Bremerella alba: one gene and its partner. The protein of the gene in region 2 interacts with the protein of the main gene of each other region in a pairwise test. Links are inferred from orthologs where the notes say so. Each region holds a gene or a part of one and is shown on either strand. Other genes may lie near its edges.

Region 1 (10,426 bases), on a different replicon or contig from region 2:
CCTGATAGCCATGGAATTCGTTTTTCCAGTCACCGTATACGCCGGACAGCCCGCACTCGACGCACTTGCAACCGAGGTAGAACCAGCGAACGTCTTCGCTATCATCACTAAGAGAGACAGCAGCCATGATGCGAAACTTTGTTCCATCGCACGTACAGAGCACATCAAAGATCTCTTCGACCTTGGCGATATGTTGGTCACTGTCCCCAATGCCATGTTCTTCGTCGCAAGTAACGCAAATTCGAGCGGCAACGCCTTCCTCTTCGTTCATCAAAAGCTCGAACACATCGCCGCTGCACGAATTGCAGACGGCCGTCGCGAAATGAGTAGCAACGTACTCATTAGCTTCGCTGTACTCGACGATCTGTGCTTTCAACGTTTCCATAACGATCATGAACTTTCTTAAATCGCGTTAGATGCACCCAATGCGATTTTCGGTTCGCACTCTACGTGACGTTATCGTAACCTACCGGAGCGTGTTTTACGGAAGCGAGACCGATTTCAAGCGGATTCGACGCTGCTTGGCGAGGACCTCATCGACCTCGCCAAAGGTAATCTTCGAGGCCAGTTCGTCGATGTCGCCATCGTAAGGGAACATGATGACACGTTGGTTGATCTCGGGATCAAGCCAATTGACATAAGCCTGAGCCAAACTCCACGGCCTGATGATTTCCCGAACCTGCTTGGCCTGGTCCGAGGTAATTGTCTTGAATTCCAGGCGGACCAATTTGTCCTTACCGTATTGCTGCTCCAACCTCTCAATCGCTTCCTGGGCAGGATCTCGTCTTGCAGATCCCATATTTGGCATTCCAGGGGACCCAAAGCGAGGGCCACGAGGCCCCGCAGTTGGCTCTCTCGGTGGATTCGCTGAATCAAGCCCGGTAGGCGGTTGAAAACGCGGACCGAATTGCGAACCTGGCTCTGGCATCTGAGGCATTCTAGGGCGACGAATATCGGGCATGCCACCAAAGGGAAGCCCGCCTACTAAACGCCCTCGCGATCCCGAAGACTTCGAATCATCCCGCCTTTTAAGGACACTTTCGTCGTACGACATGACCACAACGTTCTCGCCGGCAATCTCTTGGACTTTCAGCGTGTAACCGGAGGTCACCATGCTGTGGAAATCTTCGCCCTCATCGGACGGTTTCCATATAATTTTCATGAGCTTAGTGCTCATCTCTTCGCAACGGTTATTATATTTCAGGGCCTTCCATTTTTCGATTTCTGGTCCGTATCGCTCATCGATGAACATCACAACATACCGGCGATCAGGCATTCGATACTTGTAAGCCTGATGTCGCTGCACGAACGTATCCAACTCTTCGGGCGTGAAGCAGTGGAACATCGGCCCAACCTTACCCTGGGAATCGGCGTGGGGACGTTCGCCGTTGATGGTTTCCCAGTTCCCCCTGATCTCGTTCGACAAGCCCAGGTTCACCTTAGCCGTTGAATTCGCAATGAAAGGGAGTCCACTCGTAGCGAGACCCTCCAGCGGAAAGTGATTCGAATCATGAATCTCTTGCACATCGGACTTGTACTTCTCGATAGCCGGATCAACCACGTTACCATGAAAGGCTGGGATGTTGGCGAGATCTTGCGAGAACTCACGGATGTTTTGATACAGCCTCTTGATCTCGTCTACCTTATTCTTGATTTGATCAGGAGGCATCGGAACACTTAGAACCTGCTTTGCTTTAGCGTAATCGGCTAAGGCAAATTCATACAACAGTTGGGGAAGTTGCTGCGGATTCTGGACATGGGCGTATTTGATTGCTTGCTGGCGATCGACTTCTTCCCTTCGCGTGTCCGACCGAGTATTGGCCGCGCCCAAAGCCCCACCCAGGTAGCTGTGGGATTGATGATACTGCTGGGCAGCATACGCAACACGAGCATTACTGGTGTACTTCGCCAATTTCTGTCCGGCAGCTTTGGCCCTACCTTCTACGCTATCAAGCTGCTGCCTGACTTCTCGCTTTAGTTTTTCCTGCATGTCCTTGGGCAGCGGTGGAATGTTGCGGACTCCATGGGTTAATGACTCCATTTCCTGAGTCAGGCCTCTGACCGTTTCGTCGAATTGCTTTAAGTCCTCTTCGCTTTGAATCGCTTCGATCGCTGTAAGGAACTGAAGCATGTTGTCAAATTGTTTTTCTGTTACGTCAAAATGCTGCTTGTAGCTGTCCTCTTTACTAAACTGCTGCTGGGCGGCGTTCATCTGAAAGGGCCGGTCGGAACCGCCGGAAGCAAATGAAATCACCGTGACAACTAAGATGACCACCACCAGCACGCCGACGCCACCCAACACTAGCGGTATCACGGGGAACGATCCGGAGGAACTGCTTCTCTTTTTCGGGGGCAGCGATCCCAACGCCGGCGACGCAGCGGCTGACGATGACGTGAAATCGCCAAACAGATCGTCCCCTAATGGGTCGCTGGCTGGACTCGACGCCGCAAACGGATCGAGGGCCGGCACCGCGTCACTTTCAATTTCCGCAACAAACTTTTCGCTGCACTTTTTACAGGTGACCCGCCGGCCGGCAAGTTTCTCATCGGCGACCGGATAACGGGTACTGCAGTTGGGACAGGTAATGTGAAGCTTAGCCATGGCCACCAATACACTAGATATCGAATTATTTTGATTGGATTATAACCACCAGTCAGAGACCACTCCACTGCATCCCTTCAGGTGGCACTCGATCGGGCCACATTGCCCTTCAATCGCCACAAAAAAACCCCCTCGCATTTTGCCAACGCGAGGGGGCATGTTCGTTCAACGTTGAGTCAGCTCGGCACACTAAGGAGCCATCAGCAACTTGCTGGGATTCTCGAGAAGCGACTTCACGTCGTTCAGGAACCGTTGAGCCGTCGCTCCATCGACCAGGCGGTGATCGTAAGACAAGCTCAGCGGCATCATCAGGCGAGCCACGATCTGATCTTTCACCACAACCGGCATCTTCCGCGAGCGGCCAACCAACAGGATGGCGACTTCCGGGACGTTGATGATCGGCGTGCTGTAAGTGCCGCCGATCGCGCCCAGGTTACTGATCGTGAAAGTGCCGCCTTGCAGGGTCGACATCTCGAAACTGTTGCCGCGAATGTCGGCAGCCGTCTGCTGAAGGGTGCGTGCGATATCCGGAATCGACATCCGATCGGTGTTCTTCATGTTGGGCACCATCAGACCACGATCAGAATCGACAGCGATGCCGACGTTCACGTAGTCTTTGTAGATGACCTGTTCCTGTTCCATGTCGATCGAGGCGTTCAATTCCGGGTGCTCACGCAGCCCTACGGCGATGGCCTTGATCAGAAACGGCATGGTGGTCAGCTTGACGCCCGCTTCGGCGTAGTCGTCCTTGCTTTGCTGACGCAGCTCTTCGAGGGCCGTGATGTCGGCGTCGTCGAAGTTGGTGACCCGTGGTGCGGTGGTCCAGCTCTTGCTCATCTGAGCGGCGGTCACCTTGCGGATCTTCTTCATCTTCTCGATGCGAACCGGACCGTACTTGTCCTCGTGCGCCTCGCCGGAAAGCGATGGCAACGAACCAGTCGCGGCCGGAGCCGAAGTCGCACCTGCCTGAGTAGCCGAACCGCCACCCTGATTCAGATCGCGAACGGTTCGCAGAACGTCGTCTCGTTCGATGCGACCGTTGGGGCCAGAGCCTTGGACGTTTCGCAAATCAACACCCACTTCGCGGGCAAAGCGACGCACAGCCGGACCGGCCGGTACACTTTCGTCGGTGCTCGAAGCATCGGCAACGGGCGCCGGTGGTGGCGTGGTCAGCCGTGGTGGCGTCGCCGGGGCAGGAGCCGCCTTCTGAGGTGCAGGAGCCTGCTTCGGTTCTGGCTTGGCCGGAGTCGGCTCAGGAGCTTCTTCCTTGACGGCTGGCTCTTCCGGAGCTTTCTCTTCCTGCGGTGGTTCAGCGGCAGGTGGAGGGGACGCGTTATTGGAACCAGCCCCGTCCAAAGTCACGATCGGCGCATGAACCGCAATGGTATCGCCGGTCTTGACGTGGACCTTTTCGATCTTGCCACCCTCGGTGCTGGGAACATCGACGGTTGCCTTGTCGGTTTCGATCTCGATCAGGGTTTGTCCCTTTTCGACCGTGTCGCCCACCGAAACGTGAACGACAAGCACGTCTCCCGATTCAATCCCATCGCCCAGATCAGGCAGTTGTACGTCTATTGCCATGGTGAATAACCTTGCTAGGAATGCGTATTTTTAGTCGCATGGAAAAGCGTTCGTCGGCCGGGGGTCTGTCCGACCGACGCTGCTACCAATGTGCCGTTAGGCAAAATACGGATTTGGCTTTTCCGCGTCGTAATTTAAATCCTTGATGGCCTGAGCGACTTCAGTTCGCTCGATCTTGCCGGTACGAGCCAACTCGTAAAGCGTGGCAATGACCACCGACTCGGCGTCGACCTCGAAGTGACGTCGCAGAGCTTCGCGAGTTTCGCTGCGGCCCATCCCATCGGTTCCCAAAGCAACCATGTTGCCAGGCAAGTAAGGACGGATCTGTTCAGCCCAAGCCCGAACGTTGTCCGACGCCGAGATGAAAGGCCCTTCGACCCCATCCATGATCGTCTCAAGGTACGATTTCTTCGGCGTTTCGGTCGGATGGAACATGTTCCAGCGTTCGATTGCCTGAGCATCGCGGCGCAGTTCGGTGTAACTGGTGGCGGCCCATACATCGCTGGCGATGTTGTACTTTTCGGCCAGCATCTGTGCCGCGTCGAGCACACAGCGGGTGATCGTTCCGCTACCCATCAGCTGAACCTTGGCACGCGGCTTTTCGGCTTCGTGCGATTTCAGCTTGTAGATTCCGCGAATGATCCCTTCCTCGGCACCTTCGGGCATCTCTGGCATCGCGTAGTTTTCGTTTCCTACGGTGATGTAATAGATGGCCGTTTCGCCTTGCTCGTACAGCTTGGACATCCCATCCAGCGTGAGAACAGCCGTTTCGTAGGCATAGCAAACGTCGTACGAACGAACCGTGGGGAAGGCGATCGCATTGAGATGGCTGTGGCCATCCTGGTGCTGCAGACCTTCGCCGTTTAGAGTGGTTCGCCCTGCCGTACCGCCGATCATGAAACCCTTGGCACGCGTGTCAGCCGCACACCAGATCAGGTCACCGATCCGCTGGAAGCCGAACATGCTGTAGTAAATGAAGAACGGAATCATGTTGATGCCGTGCTGCGAATAGGCGTTGCCAGCCGCGATGAACGACGACATCGAACCCGCTTCGGTAATCCCTTCTTCCAGGATCTGACCGTCTTTGGCTTCCTTGTAGTACATCAGCTGATCGGAGTCGACCGGCTCGTACAACTGGCCAGAGTGGGCATAGATACCGACCTGGCGGAACATGCCTTCCATACCGAAGGTACGCGACTCGTCGGGCACGATTGGCACGATGTTCTGGCCGATGTTCTTGTCCTTGCACAGCTTGGAAAGCAGGCGAACAAAGCCCATCGTGGTCGACATTTCTTTTCCCTTGCTGCCACCGAGGAATTCTTTGTATTCCTCCATGGTCGGGATTGGCGATGTCGGATGATTGGTCGGGCGAGAAGGAACCGGTCCGCCCAGTTCTTCGCGTCGCTTCTTCAGATAACGCATTTCAGCGCTATCTTCCGGCGGACGATAGAACGGAGCTTTCACGACTTCTTCGTCCGAGATCGGAATGCTGAAGCGTGTGCGGAACTCGCGTAGCTCTTCTTCGTTGAGCTTCTTCTGGTTGTGGGTGACGTTGCGACCTTCGCCCGCTTCGCCCAAACCGTAGCCTTTGATCGTCTTGGCAATGACGACGGTCGGCTTGCCTTTGCATTCGGTAGCCGCTTTGTAAGCTGCGTAAACCTTTTCTGGATCGTGACCACCGCGAGTCAGCTTTTGCAGCTTTTCATCGGAGTAGTTCTTCACCAGTTCCAGCAGTTCGGGATACTTGCCGAAGAAGTGTTTACGAATGTATTCGCCTGATTCGACGACGTACTTCTGGTACTGACCGTCGACGACTTCTTCCATTCGCTTGACCAGCAGGCCGGTCTTGTCGGCTTTGAGCAGCGGATCCCATTCGGCTCCCCAGACCACCTTAATGACGTTCCAACCAGCACCACGGAAGACAGCTTCCAGTTCCTGGATGATCTTGCCGTTACCGCGGACAGGACCATCGAGACGCTGCAGGTTGCAGTTGATGACCCAGGTCAGGTTGTCGAGCTGTTCACGCGAAGCCAGGCTGATCGCACCCAGTGTTTCGGGTTCGTCGCATTCGCCGTCGCCGAGAAACGCCCAGACGCGTGTCTTGCTGGTGTCTTTCAGACCGCGGTCTTGCAAGTAGCGATTGAAGCGAGCCTGGTAGATCGAGCAGATCGGCCCCAAGCCCATCGAAACGGTGGGGAATTCCCAGAAGTCTTCCATCAGCCATGGATGCGGATAGGACGACAGTCCCATTTCCGGCTGCAGTTCACGGCGGAAGTTCTCCAGGTTCTTTTCAGTCAATCGACCTTCAAGAAACGCTCGCGAGTACATCCCCGGCGAGGCATGCCCTTGAAAATAAACCTGGTCCCCTTCATAGCCGCTTCCGCGACCGCGAAGGAAGTGATTGTAAGCGACCTCCACCAGCGTAGCGCTCGAAGCGAACGTGCTGATGTGACCACCGAGCCCCTCGAAGTTTTTGTTGGCCCGCGTGACCATCGCCATCGCGTTCCAGCGAATGATGCTCTTGATGCGGCGTTCAAATTCTCGGTTGCCTGGGTAGGCCGGCTGTTCCGAGGAGTGAATCGTATTGATGTACGGCGTATTGGCAGCAAACGGCACATCGACGCCGCGTGCGTGGGCACGATTTTCTAGTGCCGAAAGTAGAAAGCGAACCCGGTCATCGCCTTTTCCTTCCAGAACGTAGTCGAGCGAGTCGAGCCATTCTTGCGTTTCAGCCGGGTCCACGTCTGCCGAAAAGGTCGACGGGTTGTTCCGCATCAAATTCTCTTCAGCAGGCATTATTTTGGCGTTCGCCATGCAACTTCCCTTTTTACAGTCCGTTGCTTTGCGCCAGGGAAAATTCTCTTCCGCCGCGACTTCATTGCGCGACGTTGTCTGGCGAAGCAACCCTCGATTAACTTATCTCAAAGATCAATCTCGGCTTAGGCCCGAGGCGGGCTTCGAGTCTGAATTCTACCGCGCTGACCGTATTTGTCAGCGAGTGGTAGGCGAACCCTCTCCGTCTTCTGCAAGTAGCAGAATCGGCACAAGCCCAATTAAAACCACAAGTTATTTAGTGGCAAGACCTTACGACTTCTTCTTGGGTTTGTAAATTTCGGTGGCAGTCCCGAAAAATACCTCCCCAGCATTCATAACCGTCTCACTTAGGGTCGGATGCGGGTGGATAGTCGAGGTCAGGTCAAAGACTTCGGCTCGCATTTCCAGAGCCAAAACGGCTTCGGAAATCATCTCTCCGGCACCTGGTCCGACAATCCCGCAGCCCAAAACACGCTGTGTTTCAGGGTCAACGATCCACTTGGTCAAGCCATCGGTGCGGCCCAATGCCTGGGCACGTCCACTAGCCGCCCAAGGGTACATGGCCACATCGACCTTTTTGCCCATCGCCTTGGCCTCGCCTTCCATCAGCCCTGCCCAGGCAATTTCGGGGTCGGTGAAGATCACGGCCGGAATGGCTGCAGGCTCGAAGGAGACCGGATGACCCAAAATGGCCTCGGCGGCGGTACGCCCTTCGTGGGTCGCCTTGTGGGCGAGCATCGGATCGCCGGTCACGTCGCCAATTGCCCAGATCTTCGGATCGGCTGTACGCAACTGTTTATCGACGCCAATGAAACCACGCTTGTCGACGACGCACTGCGTGTTTTCCAGACCAATTCCCTTGGTATTCGGCCAGCGACCGATCGAAACCAAGACGCGGTCGTACTTGAATGTTCCGAACTTGTTCGGGCCCTCGAACGCGACTTCAACCTTACCGTCGCGATCGCCCAGCGATCCGACCTTGGTATTGGTGAAAATGCGTCCCTCGAACAGTCCTTCCAGCTTTTTGGCCAGCGGCTTGACCAGATTACGGTCGGCACCCGGCAGAAGCCCGTCCGTCAGTTCCACGACACTGACCTTCGTACCCAGATGAGCATAGACGGAGCCCATTTCCAGGCCGATATAGCCACCACCGATGACCAGCATGGTTTCGGGAATATCTTGCAGGTCCAACGCACCGGTCGAGTCCATTACCCGTGGCGAGTCAATCTGGAATGCCGGCGGCATAGCAGCCACCGAACCGGTCGCGATGATCGCGTGATCGAAGGTTAGCTTGCCGCCTTCGGGAATGGAGGGGTCGTCCCCTTCCAATTCAAGCGTACTCGAATCGACAAAGCTGGCTTTGGCCTTGATGACGGTCACGTTTCGCTTTTTGGCAAGTTGACCGAGCCCTGTCGACAGGGATTTGATCACCCCTTCTTTGCGAGCACGGAGCTTGTCGAGTTCGATCTGAGGTTCACTGTAGGTGACACCCCAGTCTTTGTTCAGTTCGTGGACTTCGTCGATGACGCGTGCGACGTGCAGCAGCGCTTTGGATGGTATGCATCCACGCAGCAAACACGTCCCCCCCAGACGCGAGTCTTTTTCAATGAGGGTGACTTCCATTCCTTCGTCGGCAGCCAAGAATGCTGCTGCGTAGCCCCCGGGACCACCACCGATGACCGCCAATTGGGTATGAGCCATGATGTCTCTCTAGCAATTACTAAGGCAAAGTTGAGTTACTTACTTGAGATGCTGTAGTGGGGAGATGCGTCTCAAGTTCGACTGGTAACAGTGGGACATTGAACCAAAAAAAAAGGGACTCCGCGACGGGCTGTCGTGCCGGAATCCCTCTGAAATCTACGAATTGCTGCGAATTGCCGAAAAATTGATTTCGGAAATTAACGCGACATGAATTCGACCACCATGTTCACGTCCACTGGCAGGCTGATATCTTCCGGGCCTGGAACGGCGTCGTAGGTTACCGAAAGTGTTTCTGGCTCAGTTGTCAGAAACGCGGCCGGTTCGCCCGAAGATTCGCCATGAACGCTGCGATAAAGGATCTGCAGCTTTTCACGATTGCGGACGCTCACCACGTCGCCAGGACGCATCTGGTAGGACGGCTTGTCGACCTTCTGCCCGTTAACCAGGAAGTGACCGTGAACGATCCCCTGGCGAGCCTGGCAGCGTGTGAGTGCCAAACCGGCACGACGAACGATGTTATCCAGGCGGCGTTCGCACAACGACAACAGGTTTTCACCCGTGTTGCCCTTGCTGTGCTTGGCGTGGGCAAAATAGCGACGGAGCTGCTTTTCGCCGACACCGTAATAATGCTTGATCTTTTGCTTTTCCATCAAAGCAGCACCGTAGTTGGACGGGCGCTTCGGACGGGTGTGCATGCCGGGGGGGTTAGGCCGACGGTCAGCCGCACGCATAGCGCCGCGACTTTCGTAAATCATGGCACCGAGACGACGGTTGATTTTGGCCTTGGGACCTGTGTAATGGCCCATGTGCGATTCACTCCTAAAATTTCGATTTCCAGGAATCACCATACCGCAATGAAGCGACGAAAACGTGATTCCTACATCCACGTTTGTTCCCTGGTCAAAACTTTAGACCGGGTGGAAACCACACATTGTGCCGCACCCCTACTTAATTGGCAAGGGGTAACGCTTAACCCTAAGTCAGAAAACAACCTTCTGGCCGCAGCTTAGATCAAACAAGGCCTGCGACCACATGCCATGAATGCGCCCGGCAATTATCCAGCCCAGAGCATCCCACCTGAACCACCCAAGCGGGTAGCGCAATACAACTTAGCGGGTTAAAGCTTCCTTTCTGTTGGGAAGAGCTTTGCAGTCCGCGCGAAAGTCGACAATAATCTTAACAACCTTCTATCGCCTACCTACCTCCTATCTTCTTATGCCACGAGGAAGCCTGCCCATGCCACAGTCGAAACTCAGCCGTCGTCACTTTCTCCAAGGGTCTGCTGCCGCCACGATGGTCGCTGGCACCGGATTTCATCAGCTGGCCTCAGCCGCCGAATCGAAGTCACCCAACGAGCTCTTGGATATCGCGTGCATCGGCGTACAGAACCGTGCCTCGTCGAACGTTCGCGGTGTTAGTGGGCAAAACCTGGTCGCCATGTGCGATATCGACGACAGCTATTTGAACCAAGCGCTGAAGCAGTACGACAAACAGAAGTCCAATCGGTATAACGATTTCCGTGTTCTGCTGGACAAAGAAAAGAACATCGACGCTGTTGTGGTCAGTACGCCAGATCACACGCACGCTCCGGCTTCAATGTGGGCGATGCAGCTTGGCAAGCATGTTTACTGTGAAAAGCCGATGACCCACACGGTGCATGAAGCCCGCGAGATGACCAACTTCGCGGTCAAGAACAAGCTGGCCACGCAGCTCGGTACGCAGATTCAC
Region 2 (9,954 bases):
CCCTGCCAGAGGCCCAGCTCGATCGCTTTCTAATGAAGTTCAGTCTCGGCTACCCAAATATCGAAGATGAAATCAAGATGCTCACCGCATCCCGCAAACAGCATCCGTTGGAAACAATCGAAGCGGTGGTCACCAAAGAAGAGTTGCGAGCCTGTCAGAAGGCTAGTCGCAGCGTTAAGCTTCACGAAAAGGTCCAGCGCTATATTGTCGAACTGGTCCACGCGACACGCCGACACGATCAGCTATTGCTCGGAGCGAGCCCCCGGGCATCGCTCGCTTTGTTTCGTACTAGCCAGTCGTTGGCGGCGATCTTAGGCCGTAGCTATGTTCTACCGGACGATATCAAACGCGTCCTGACGCCGGTGATGGCTCATCGCTTGATCCTTCGTCCAGAAAGCCGTCTCCGCAAGGTGACCACCCAAGAAGTTCTGGACGATATTCTACAAGAGGTCCCGGTCCCCATGCTTGATGAGGCGCCAGTGTGATGCGATGGCTCTTGGGAACCGCGATCCTGCTGGCACTTTCCTTCGTGTTGGGCCTAGGGTTGATGACCTATGCCATGTACGCATTGGTTGCGGTCATTCTTGGTTCAAGAGTTCTGGTCCGCTATTGGCTGCGTCATCTTTCGGCTACGCGGCATATCAGTCGCGTTGATGTTGAGGAAGGAGACGTCATCACAGTCGCTTTGGCGGTTCGCTACTCTGGGGCGATCCCTATGCCGTGGATCCTGGTCGAGGATCTATTGCCTCGGCATGCTGTGATAACGCGTCCCCCAGCACTCGAAGTGGATGGTAAACGGATTTTTCTGGCCATGCTGTGGCCACGTGCAACCAAATTGCTTTCCTACCGAATTCAATGCAATTGCCGCGGATACTATCAGATTGGTCCCGCCGTGCTCGAAACGGGAGACGTGTTCGGGCTCTACAAGCAATTCAAGATGATTGCCGGTCCAGAGTTTATCACGGTTGAACCTGCGATAATTCCGCTAGAAGGTTTCGATCTCGTATCGAAACGTCCTTTGGGCGAGATCAAGATGCAATCGCGGTTATTTGAAGATCCATCACGCATTGCCGGCATCCGTCGCTATCAGTTAGGAGATCCGCTGAATCGAATTCATTGGGCCTCGACAGCCCGAACCGGCGAGTTGCATAGCAAACAGTACGAGGCGACTTGCATCGCTGGCGTGAGCATTATTCTTGATTTGCACCCGGATAGCTTTCCGGAGAAGGATGAACCGATTCGCAGTGAACTGGCCATCAAGTGCGCGGTCGCGATTGCTAACACGGTCCAACTGATGGATCAGCAAGTGGGTATCTTTACCAACTCAGTCGATGCGGCACAACGGATGAAATACGAAGGCTGGGACTTCGATACACGCACGCGTGACGCGGCCAGAAAGAGTGCTGGAGGGATCGACCATGACCCCCGTCTGAGCCCACAGAAGGTACGAACCAAACGTGGTGCCCATCAGTTTCAGCAGATCCGTCATATGATGGCCCGAAGTGAAAAGAATGAAGGGCTTACGCTGCCATCGCTGTTACTGGAAATTGACAGTGACCTACCACGTGATGCCACCGTTGTTCCCATTCTGAGCAAGGTCACGCCTGAGGTCGCGATGGCTCTGGGTAACCTCGTACGGGGAGGGTACGCTGTTTCGCCTATCGTCAATTGCTGGGATGAATATGAATTTGCCCAAGCCGCCGGGATGCTGTTGGCTGAACGCATGGTGGCCAAGCAACTCAAATCGCTGGATGCCATTAGTCAGATCTGCCAAGAACAAGCCTATCCGCTGTTTTAAAGTAAGAGTGGATGTTTTCAGTGTTCAGCAGAAGGGAAGAGACTCCGATCGTGGAATTGCTCCTGTATTGAAAACTGAACACCCTAAACTGAAAACTGAATTCCTATGCGACCTCGACTTACCGAACTCGACTATGCCATTATCGCCGTTGCCCCGGCGTTAATCATGGTCTTGGTGGGCAGTTTCGTGCTGTTTTCGGTCGGGATCTTCTACGACGGCCCCCATGCCTGGCGACTGAATTTCATCATGTGCATGTTTGTAATGGGGATCGTTGCGAATGCTCGTGTCGGGATTGAAGAAGGTGGAGCACGGGCTACTATTCTCGGCGGAATTCTTGGCGTCTGCGTCCTCGCCGCGGTAATGCGGTTTGTCCCTGAGGCGGTTGTCTTGACGGCTGTACTGCTAGGGCTTGTATGGTGGCTGAGTACCCGCTTGGTATACGACTGCACCGTGATGGCAGGCTCCGTCGACGCGTCTAAGAAGGGACTCATGCAGTGGATTCGTCGAGATGAAACGGAAGCGGACTCTTCTCAGGAGGTCACTCCGCCAGTCGAAGAAGAGCAGGGCGTAACTGGGCGAACCGAAGATGAGCGGCAAACGCCAAAATCGCTTCTGGCAAAGCTCGATGCTTGGGTAAATCCCACCAATACAAAATTTGCTCCTGGGGCATGGGTTGTCTACTTCTCGTTGGCGGCGCTTCCCATTTTTGGCTTTGGACAAGCATTTGCTGGCAGTCAGGTGGAAGAAAAGAAGTGGCATCTCTTTACGCTGCTCGTCGCGTACGTATTTGCCGCTTTGTGCCTGTTGGTGACCACAAGCTTTCTGGGGCTTCGCCGTTATCTGCAGTCGCGAGGTCTGATGATGCCGCTAAGTATGACGGGAACATGGCTGGGTGTTGGCTTTGGCGTTGTCGCTTTTGTGTTGATCGTCGTGTCAATTCTACCCAGGCCCAACGCCGAATACGAATTGGCCCAGTTGCCCTTCTACCAAGATGAACAAGAACGCAAGGCCTCGCAGGTTGCCGTGAACAAAGACGGCACCAACGACAAACGCCAAGAACGATCGCAGACAACCGACAATCAAGAGCGGACCGACGAGAACTCGCAAAAGTCGAACGAATCACGAAAAGACGGAAAAGATCCCAGCGACAAGACCGATCCCGACGCGAAGAAGACGAAGTCTGGCGAGTCTCAAGAAAAAGGTCAGCAGCAAAACGAAAACTCAGAGACGGATGACAAAAGCCAGAGTCAAGACAACCAAAAGTCGGAGCCGCAGGAGAAGTCTTCTGATCAGTCGAGCACGCAAGAACAAGAGCAAGGCGATCAAACTTCCGACAAGTCAGACCAATCACAGCAAGGGCAACCCCAGGAAAAGGCAAAGCCAAACGAATCAGAAGAGGGGACATCGGAGGAGTCATCGCAAGAGCAGTCGGCGCAACCGCCACCTGAACCGACTGGGGGCCCCTTTTCTAACCCGCTGTCTTCGCTGGGGGATTGGTTGAAAGTGCTGGTCTACGCGGTGGTCATAGGCCTGATCGCTTTTTTTGTTTGGAAGTTCTGGGATGATATTGTCAAAGCTTGGAACGACTTTTGGGCGAGTCTCTTGGGTGGCAAGAAAGACAATGGGTCTAAGGAAGAGGCAACTGACAAGCCGGTAACGAAACCGCGTCTTGCATTCTCGGCATTTCGTAATCCATTCCAGGACCCCACTTGGAAAGGTAAACCGCTGGAAGAGTGGGTTCGATATTCATTTGCCGCGTTGGAAGCATGGGCCGCAGAGCAGGGGAGTCAGCGTCGGGAAGAGCAAACGCCAGGAGAATTCGCGACGATGCTTGAAAAGAAGCACGGCGATCTAGCGAGTACAGTTCGACCAACGGCCGAGTTGTACGGCCAGGTGGCTTACGGAAGCGGAAAGGCCCCTAGGGAAACGCTCGAAATTCTGCGAAAATTGTGGGAACGCCTAAGAAGTTAGGTGAGATGTAACCACGACTGGCCTTTTCCGTGCCTTCTGTCGGGGTCTCTTCCCCTTTGCTGAAAACTGAACACTTCACACTGAAAACTACCCTCCGAATGATCGAAGACTTGAAACAGCGTAAAGTCCAGGCTCGCCGGGTTGTCCGGCAGTTGAAGAAGGACTACGCCGGCGCTGAATGTGCGTTAAATTACGAGACCCCCTTTCAATTATTAATCGCCACAATTCTCTCGGCCCAGTGTACCGATGTGCGAGTTAACATCGTGACGAAAGATTTGTTCGCGAAATATCCTGACGCCGATTCAATGTCACGGGCCTCGGTCAAGACTTTAGAGAGCCTAGTTAAGACGACTGGGTTCTTTCGTAATAAGGCCAAAAACATCCACGCCGCATCCCGTGCATTGGCCGATGAGTTCGATGGTGAGGTGCCTCAAGATTTAGACGCTTTGGTTGCCTTGCCAGGCGTAGGACGCAAAACGGCCAACGTCGTGTTGGGAACCGCATACGGAATTCCTTCGGGGATTGTGGTCGACACACACGTCGGTCGGCTGACCAAGCGGATGGGACTGGCAGACAAAGCTGACGCGGTCAAAATCGAACGCGAGTTGATGGAGGTAGTTCCCAAGAATGAGTGGATCGACTTCTCGCATCGCTTGATCCATCATGGTCGAGCTGTCTGCGCAGCGAGGAAGCCCAAGTGCGAAGCGTGCAATTTTCTGAAGTTCTGTCCGCAAATCGGAGTTGACTGAATAAGCCGAAGGTAGGGCTCCGTCGAAGCGACATGAAATGGTTGGACTGGCAACGGTTTCGCTTCCCTAGGAAAGAAGTCCGTTTTAATTTCCCGAGATCCCTCTATAATCAGCACTTCGGCTTCATCTACGAATTTTCGCCTGCGACGGCTCATGACTACCGTTGTGGACAACTCAAGGCCCATCCATGATTCTTTCCGGTAACGAGATTCGGAAACATCTCGGCAGTAAGATCTTTATCGAGCCTTATGACGAAAGTCGTTTAAATCCCAATAGTTACAACCTGACTCTCAACGAAGAATTGATGACATACGAGGAGTTGATCCTCGATATGCGTCAGCCTCATCGGGTTCGGCGAATTACGATACCTGAAGAAGGGTACGTGCTTAATCCGAACCAGCTTTATTTGGCACGAACCAATGAGATGACGGAAACACACGGTTATGTCCCAATGATTGAGGGGCGTAGTTCTATCGGCCGACTTGGGCTGTTTGTGCATGTGACCGCTGGTTTCGGTGATGTCGGGTTCAAGGGATTTTGGACCTTAGAGATGTTCGCGGTCCAGCCGATTCGGATTTATCGGAATGTTCCCATCTGCCAGATCTTCTACCACGAGATTACTGGTGACATCACTGAATACGTCAGTGATAAATATCAGAACAATCAAGGAATTCAACCTAGTCTGCTATTCAAGGAATTGAATCCCGAGGCCCAGCCCCCCGACGAATCGCAGATGGCCTTTCCCTTTGATAACCCATAAGACACCTCAAAATTGAATGCGGGATCTTACTGCCATGACTCAACGAAATTTCCACCTATCGCGTCGTAGTCTCATTAAAACAGCTGTTGGCACCTCAATGGCGGGCTTGGCCATGGCCACAACCGCGCGTGCCGCCGAGCCTTCCGCTGATACCAAAGTTCCCTCGGAAGATTTCAAGGCGAACGGTAAAAACGTTAATCAGTCGGTGATGGCTTGGTGTTTCAATCCGATGCCGATGGAAACTCTGATTCCCGCTTGCGCGAAGATGGGGCTCGTGGCGATGGAAGGGCTCGATCCCAAATGGTATCCGCTGATGAAAGAGCACGGCCTGAAGGTATCGCTGTGTTCGGGGCATGGCTTTATGGAGGGTCCCGTCAATCCCGACAACCATGAGATGTGTACCGAGAAACTCAAGGAAGCGATCGACACCGCTGTGAAGTGGAACTGCCCTAGCGTTATCACGTTTACGGGAATGAGCGAAAAGGGCATTGGCTTCGAGCAAGGAACCGAGAACTGCGTCAAGTTCTGGAAGTCGGTGATCCCCTATGCTGAAGAAAACAACGTTCAGCTAGTTCTCGAACATCTTAACAGTCGCGATGACTCGCACCCGATGAAGGGGCACCCCGGGTATTTCGGAGACGATGTCGATCATTGCCTGGACATGATCAAGCAGGTCGATTCGCCCAAGATGAAACTCCTGTACGATTTCTACCACGTGCAAGTCATGAATGGTGATGTCATTCGGCGTTTTCACCAAAGCCTGCCGTATATCGGACACATTCACACGGCAGGAAATCCAGGCCGCTGCGAACTGGATGAAACGCAAGAGATGAATTATGCGGCCATCATCAAAGCCGTTGCCGAGTCGGACTACGATGGCTACGTCGTTCAGGAATACATTCCGACTTGGGATGACAAGCTTGCCTCGCTGCGGCATGGTGTCGCACTGTGCGACGTCTAAGATTTGGCAAAAGTGATTGGGGCTCGTTAGCGAGCCCCGTGCTCTTGCAAGCTTTGCTGGAATGTTGAGTAGAACGACCGCTGCTGTTCGTACTGATCCTGGGGGATCTGGTGTTGGAAGTAGTCCAAGTAATCGAGCATTTGCTCGGTTAGGTCTGTGTACGAGTAGTTGGAATCGGCCTGAGGATTGACCCAGTTGGGGTCGCCCGGCTCGGTGTGGCCCACGTAACGTCCCTGATCATCTATTTCAAAGTTGGCCAGTAGCGTGGGAAGCTTCATCTGCAGTTCGTAGAAGCTCTTTTCCATGGGATCCATATCAGTGGTAGTTTCGTTCCAGGCATTCACAACGGCTTCCGGAGTACGGCTATCGGGGAAGCGAATCGTGTAGCCTTGGCCGACCTGGGTTAAACCGTCGTAATTCAGGTCAACCTGTGCTGGCCGCGGGATCAACAAATTGAGAGCGGCCTCAGGCGTTAGAGAGTCCACATCGATCGGTTCGGCCAAGCGGTGCACGTGTTGCACGGTGGCTAATTCATCTTCGGTGAGGTTCTGTAGAAAACCCTGCGGATCAGCATAGCCGCCTTCGGTGTAGGTGCGAACCAGCAGGGTGCCATAGTCGCCAGGAAGGGCCTGGGCATCGACTTTGCTTGGATAGTTGCCGGTATTGGCGACGGAGAACCAATCGTTCCAGTCTTGCTGAATGTCCTCTGGGATCGAATTGTCGGATTGGTACTTTTCAGCGGAAGCATAGCCAGGCTGCTTGGCGGCCGTAAGGATTTCGTTGAATAGGTTTTGCAGTTGCTCCCCGGCGGCGTCCTGTTGTTGCTGGCGGGTTAGCGTAGACGAGGGCTGAGTTTCGATGCGCATCACAAAGTCTCGAAAGGCCGAAGTTTGTCGATTGTATCTAAGTACAATCTTCGGCCGCCTCAGCAGTTGAATTCAGTCTGAATCCCCTCTATAGCGGATGGCTGCTAAGATGCGAGTTCATCGCAGAATAGAGAAGCTATCACTGGCCCAATAGGCGGGCTTTCGCCAAGTAAGCTGATTCGACGGCGGCGTCGACCGTCTCCGCCGTCACGGTCATGTGCCCCATCTTCCGACCGATGCGGGGTTCGTGCTTGCCGTATAGATGTAGCTTGAGGTCTAGCTCGGAAAAGGCCGCCTTCCAATCGGGCGTTCCGGTCTCCCAAACGTCTCCTAGTAGATTAATCATCGCAGCAGGTCGCAATTGTCTTGTGGAGCCCAGTGGTAGGCCACAGATCGCGCGAACTTGCTGTTCGAACTGGCAGGTAATGTGTGCATCGATCGTCAGGTGACCCGAGTTATGTGGTCGCGGGGCGAGTTCGTTGATTAACAGCGAATCTCCGGGAGCGAGAAAGAATTCGACGCACAGAACGCCCACAACATCTAGCTCTGTAAGAACTGCCCTGGCGATCTCCATCGCTTCTGCCGTCGCTTTCTCGGAAAGTCGACCTGGTGAGACGGAAACATCCAGTACGTGGTTCATGTGGACATTCTCGATTGGCGTATAGCACTCGACCTGTCCATCTATTCCACGGGCCGCGACAACGGAAAACTCTTTATCAAAGTCGACCAATTGTTCCAGAATGGCTTCCTGTTTCAACTCGTCTTTCCACGCGGTATTCAGCTCTTCACGATTGGCAACTTTGACTTGTCCTTTGCCGTCATAGCCCCAGGCTGCCGTCTTCAGCACGCCGGGTAGTAGCTGGTCAGGGACCGCGTCGAGGTCTTTGGCTTCACGAATGGCGTGGAAATTGGCGACTGGAAAACCGTGATCTCTTAGAAACGTCTTCTCACGAAGTCGATGCTGAGTCGTATGGAGAACACGACCGGCAGGTCTTACCGGCACCTTCTGGCTCACAACGTCGACCGTTGCCAAGGGAACGTTTTCGAACTCGAAGGTGACGACATCGACTTGCTCGGCAAAGCGTGCCACTTGCGTCAGGTCGTCATAGCTGGCGGTGATCTCAAGATCGGCAACTTGGCCCGTTGGTGTATCGGTTTCAGGAGATAGAACGTGAACGCGGTAGCCCATGCGACGTGCCGCGATGGCGAACATTCGGCCCAATTGTCCGCTTCCGAGGACACCGAGTGTTCCGCCGGGAAGTATGGTCTTTGTCACAGTTGGGAATCCTCTAAAACCTTCTGCGTTTGTTCTTCCTGGAATTTGGCGAGTCGCTGGTGGAGATCGGAATCGGTAGATGCCAAAATTCTGACAGCGAAGAGACCGGCGTTTTTTGCACCGGCGTCACCAATCGCTAGAGTGCCAACAGGAACGCCGCCTGGCATTTGTACGATCGAAAGCAGTGAGTCGAGACCGCTAAGAGCACGGCTTTTAACAGGGACGCCCAAGACTGGAAGTGTCGTTTGTGATGCGACCATACCAGGCAGGTGAGCGGCCCCGCCCGCTCCGGCGATAATGATTTTGATTCCACGACCTTGTGCCGTCGTAGCATACTCGTTCATCCACGCAGGGGTCCGGTGCGCTGAGACGACCCGTTTTTCGTATGGGACCTCAAACGATTCCAAAATTTCACAGGCATTCCGCATTGTTTCCCAATCGGACTTGCTGCCCATGATCACGCCAACCAGCGGCTGGTTTGTTTGGGACATTCCTGCACTCTCCATCGTCGGTGTCGGCTAAGCATCTACGAAACGCCGCGATGCTCCAAAGGACAAATGTTAACCCGAAACGCAACTTCTCGCACCGGGATATAGCACGACAAATGGGCAATTTTCGATACACCTTGCGGCATTTCTAGAAAAGAGGCAAGGATTGCGGGTCGCGAATTTGAAGTTCCGCGCATAAAAAAGCAGCAAAGACCCAGGGGAGGTCTTCGCTGCCAAGGGGGGAGAATATCGGATGTTCTACTGCTCGTGCTGCGATTGCTCGTTTGGCATTTCTTTAGTCACATGTAATACGATTTTGCCGACAACATGCCCCTCTTCGCTTTTCAGGTGTGCTGCAGCAATCTCGTTGAGCGGAAAAACGGTATCTAAGACCGTTCGTAATTTTCCCTCGTTTGCCAATGAAGCTAACGACTTCAAGATCTCTCCGTCGGGTCGAGCCAGCACAACATGGCAAGATTGCTTTTGAAATTTTGAAATCATCGTCATCCCGACACTTTCCACCGATGGCAGGGTCGCAATGTAATGTCCCGTCGGTTTCAGGATTCGTCTGCACTCGTGGAACGATGACTTACTGACGGCGTCGAAAACTATGTCAAATGTTCGGCCAATTCGCGTAAATTGGGTTGCGTGGTAGTCGATAGCTTTATCTGAACCCAGTTCATGAACCAGCTCATGGTTGTCTGAACTGCAAACAGCAGTCACATTAGCGCCAAGGGCTTTCGCGATCTGAACCGCGAACGATCCGACCCCACCTGAGGCACCGTTGATCAGAACGTCGTCACCGGCGTGAAGTTTTCCAAGCTTTACCAATGCTTTCCACGCAGTGGTCGCCGCTAAGGGAATACCAGCGGCTTCCTCAAAGGAAAATTGCTCGGGCTTGGCGATAATAACTTTCGAGTCAACAGCTATGTATTCGGCATAGCCGCCGCCCAGATTATTGTCGGAGAACGCCATCACTTGGTCACCGACTTTCCAGCCTTGCTGCTGGGCACTGTAGCCAACTTCCGTGATTTCGCCTGCGACATCAAAACCGAGGATCGCTGGAAGTTGTTCTGGAAGGATCC

The links.
Region 1: the proteins of nth (region 2) and aceE interact in binary tests that used the Escherichia coli proteins (3 or more experiments, as listed by UniProt). The link is inferred for Bremerella alba from one-to-one orthologs.

Annotation. Positions count from the first base shown.
Region 1 is NZ_JABRWO010000002.1:209,372-219,797, forward strand. Bases 4,080-7,297 are described here. They hold aceE (pyruvate dehydrogenase (acetyl-transferring), homodimeric type), read right to left. Parts: upstream 6,980-7,297; coding sequence 4,280-6,979; downstream 4,080-4,279. Other genes in these bases: HOV93_RS04055 (2-oxo acid dehydrogenase subunit E2), read right to left, coding at 4,080-4,183; lpdA (dihydrolipoyl dehydrogenase), read right to left, coding at 7,268-7,297. In the rest of the region: HOV93_RS04045 (hypothetical protein), read right to left, coding at 1-394; HOV93_RS04050 (zinc-ribbon domain-containing protein), read right to left, coding at 482-2,602; more of HOV93_RS04055, read right to left, coding at 2,792-4,079; more of lpdA, read right to left, coding at 7,298-8,698; rpsD (30S ribosomal protein S4), read right to left, coding at 8,896-9,504; HOV93_RS04075 (Gfo/Idh/MocA family oxidoreductase), read left to right, coding at 9,935-10,426. UniProt on the Escherichia coli protein: Component of the pyruvate dehydrogenase (PDH) complex, that catalyzes the overall conversion of pyruvate to acetyl-CoA and CO(2).
Region 2 is NZ_JABRWO010000014.1:130,384-140,337, forward strand. What follows is about bases 2,953-5,698. They hold nth (endonuclease III), read left to right. Parts: upstream 2,953-3,879; coding sequence 3,880-4,518; downstream 4,519-5,698. Other genes in these bases: HOV93_RS22160 (DUF4129 domain-containing protein), read left to right, coding at 2,953-3,769; dcd (dCTP deaminase), read left to right, coding at 4,706-5,278; HOV93_RS22175 (TIM barrel protein), read left to right, coding at 5,313-5,698. In the rest of the region: HOV93_RS22150 (AAA family ATPase), read left to right, coding at 1-485; HOV93_RS22155 (DUF58 domain-containing protein), read left to right, coding at 485-1,798; more of HOV93_RS22160, read left to right, coding at 1,904-2,952; more of HOV93_RS22175, read left to right, coding at 5,699-6,239; HOV93_RS22180 (hypothetical protein), read right to left, coding at 6,266-7,105; HOV93_RS22185 (5-(carboxyamino)imidazole ribonucleotide synthase), read right to left, coding at 7,245-8,381; purE (5-(carboxyamino)imidazole ribonucleotide mutase), read right to left, coding at 8,378-8,872; HOV93_RS22195 (NAD(P)-dependent alcohol dehydrogenase), read right to left, coding at 9,128-9,954. UniProt on the Escherichia coli protein: DNA repair enzyme that has both DNA N-glycosylase activity and AP-lyase activity. The DNA N-glycosylase activity releases various damaged pyrimidines from DNA by cleaving the N-glycosidic bond, leaving an AP (apurinic/apyrimidinic) site.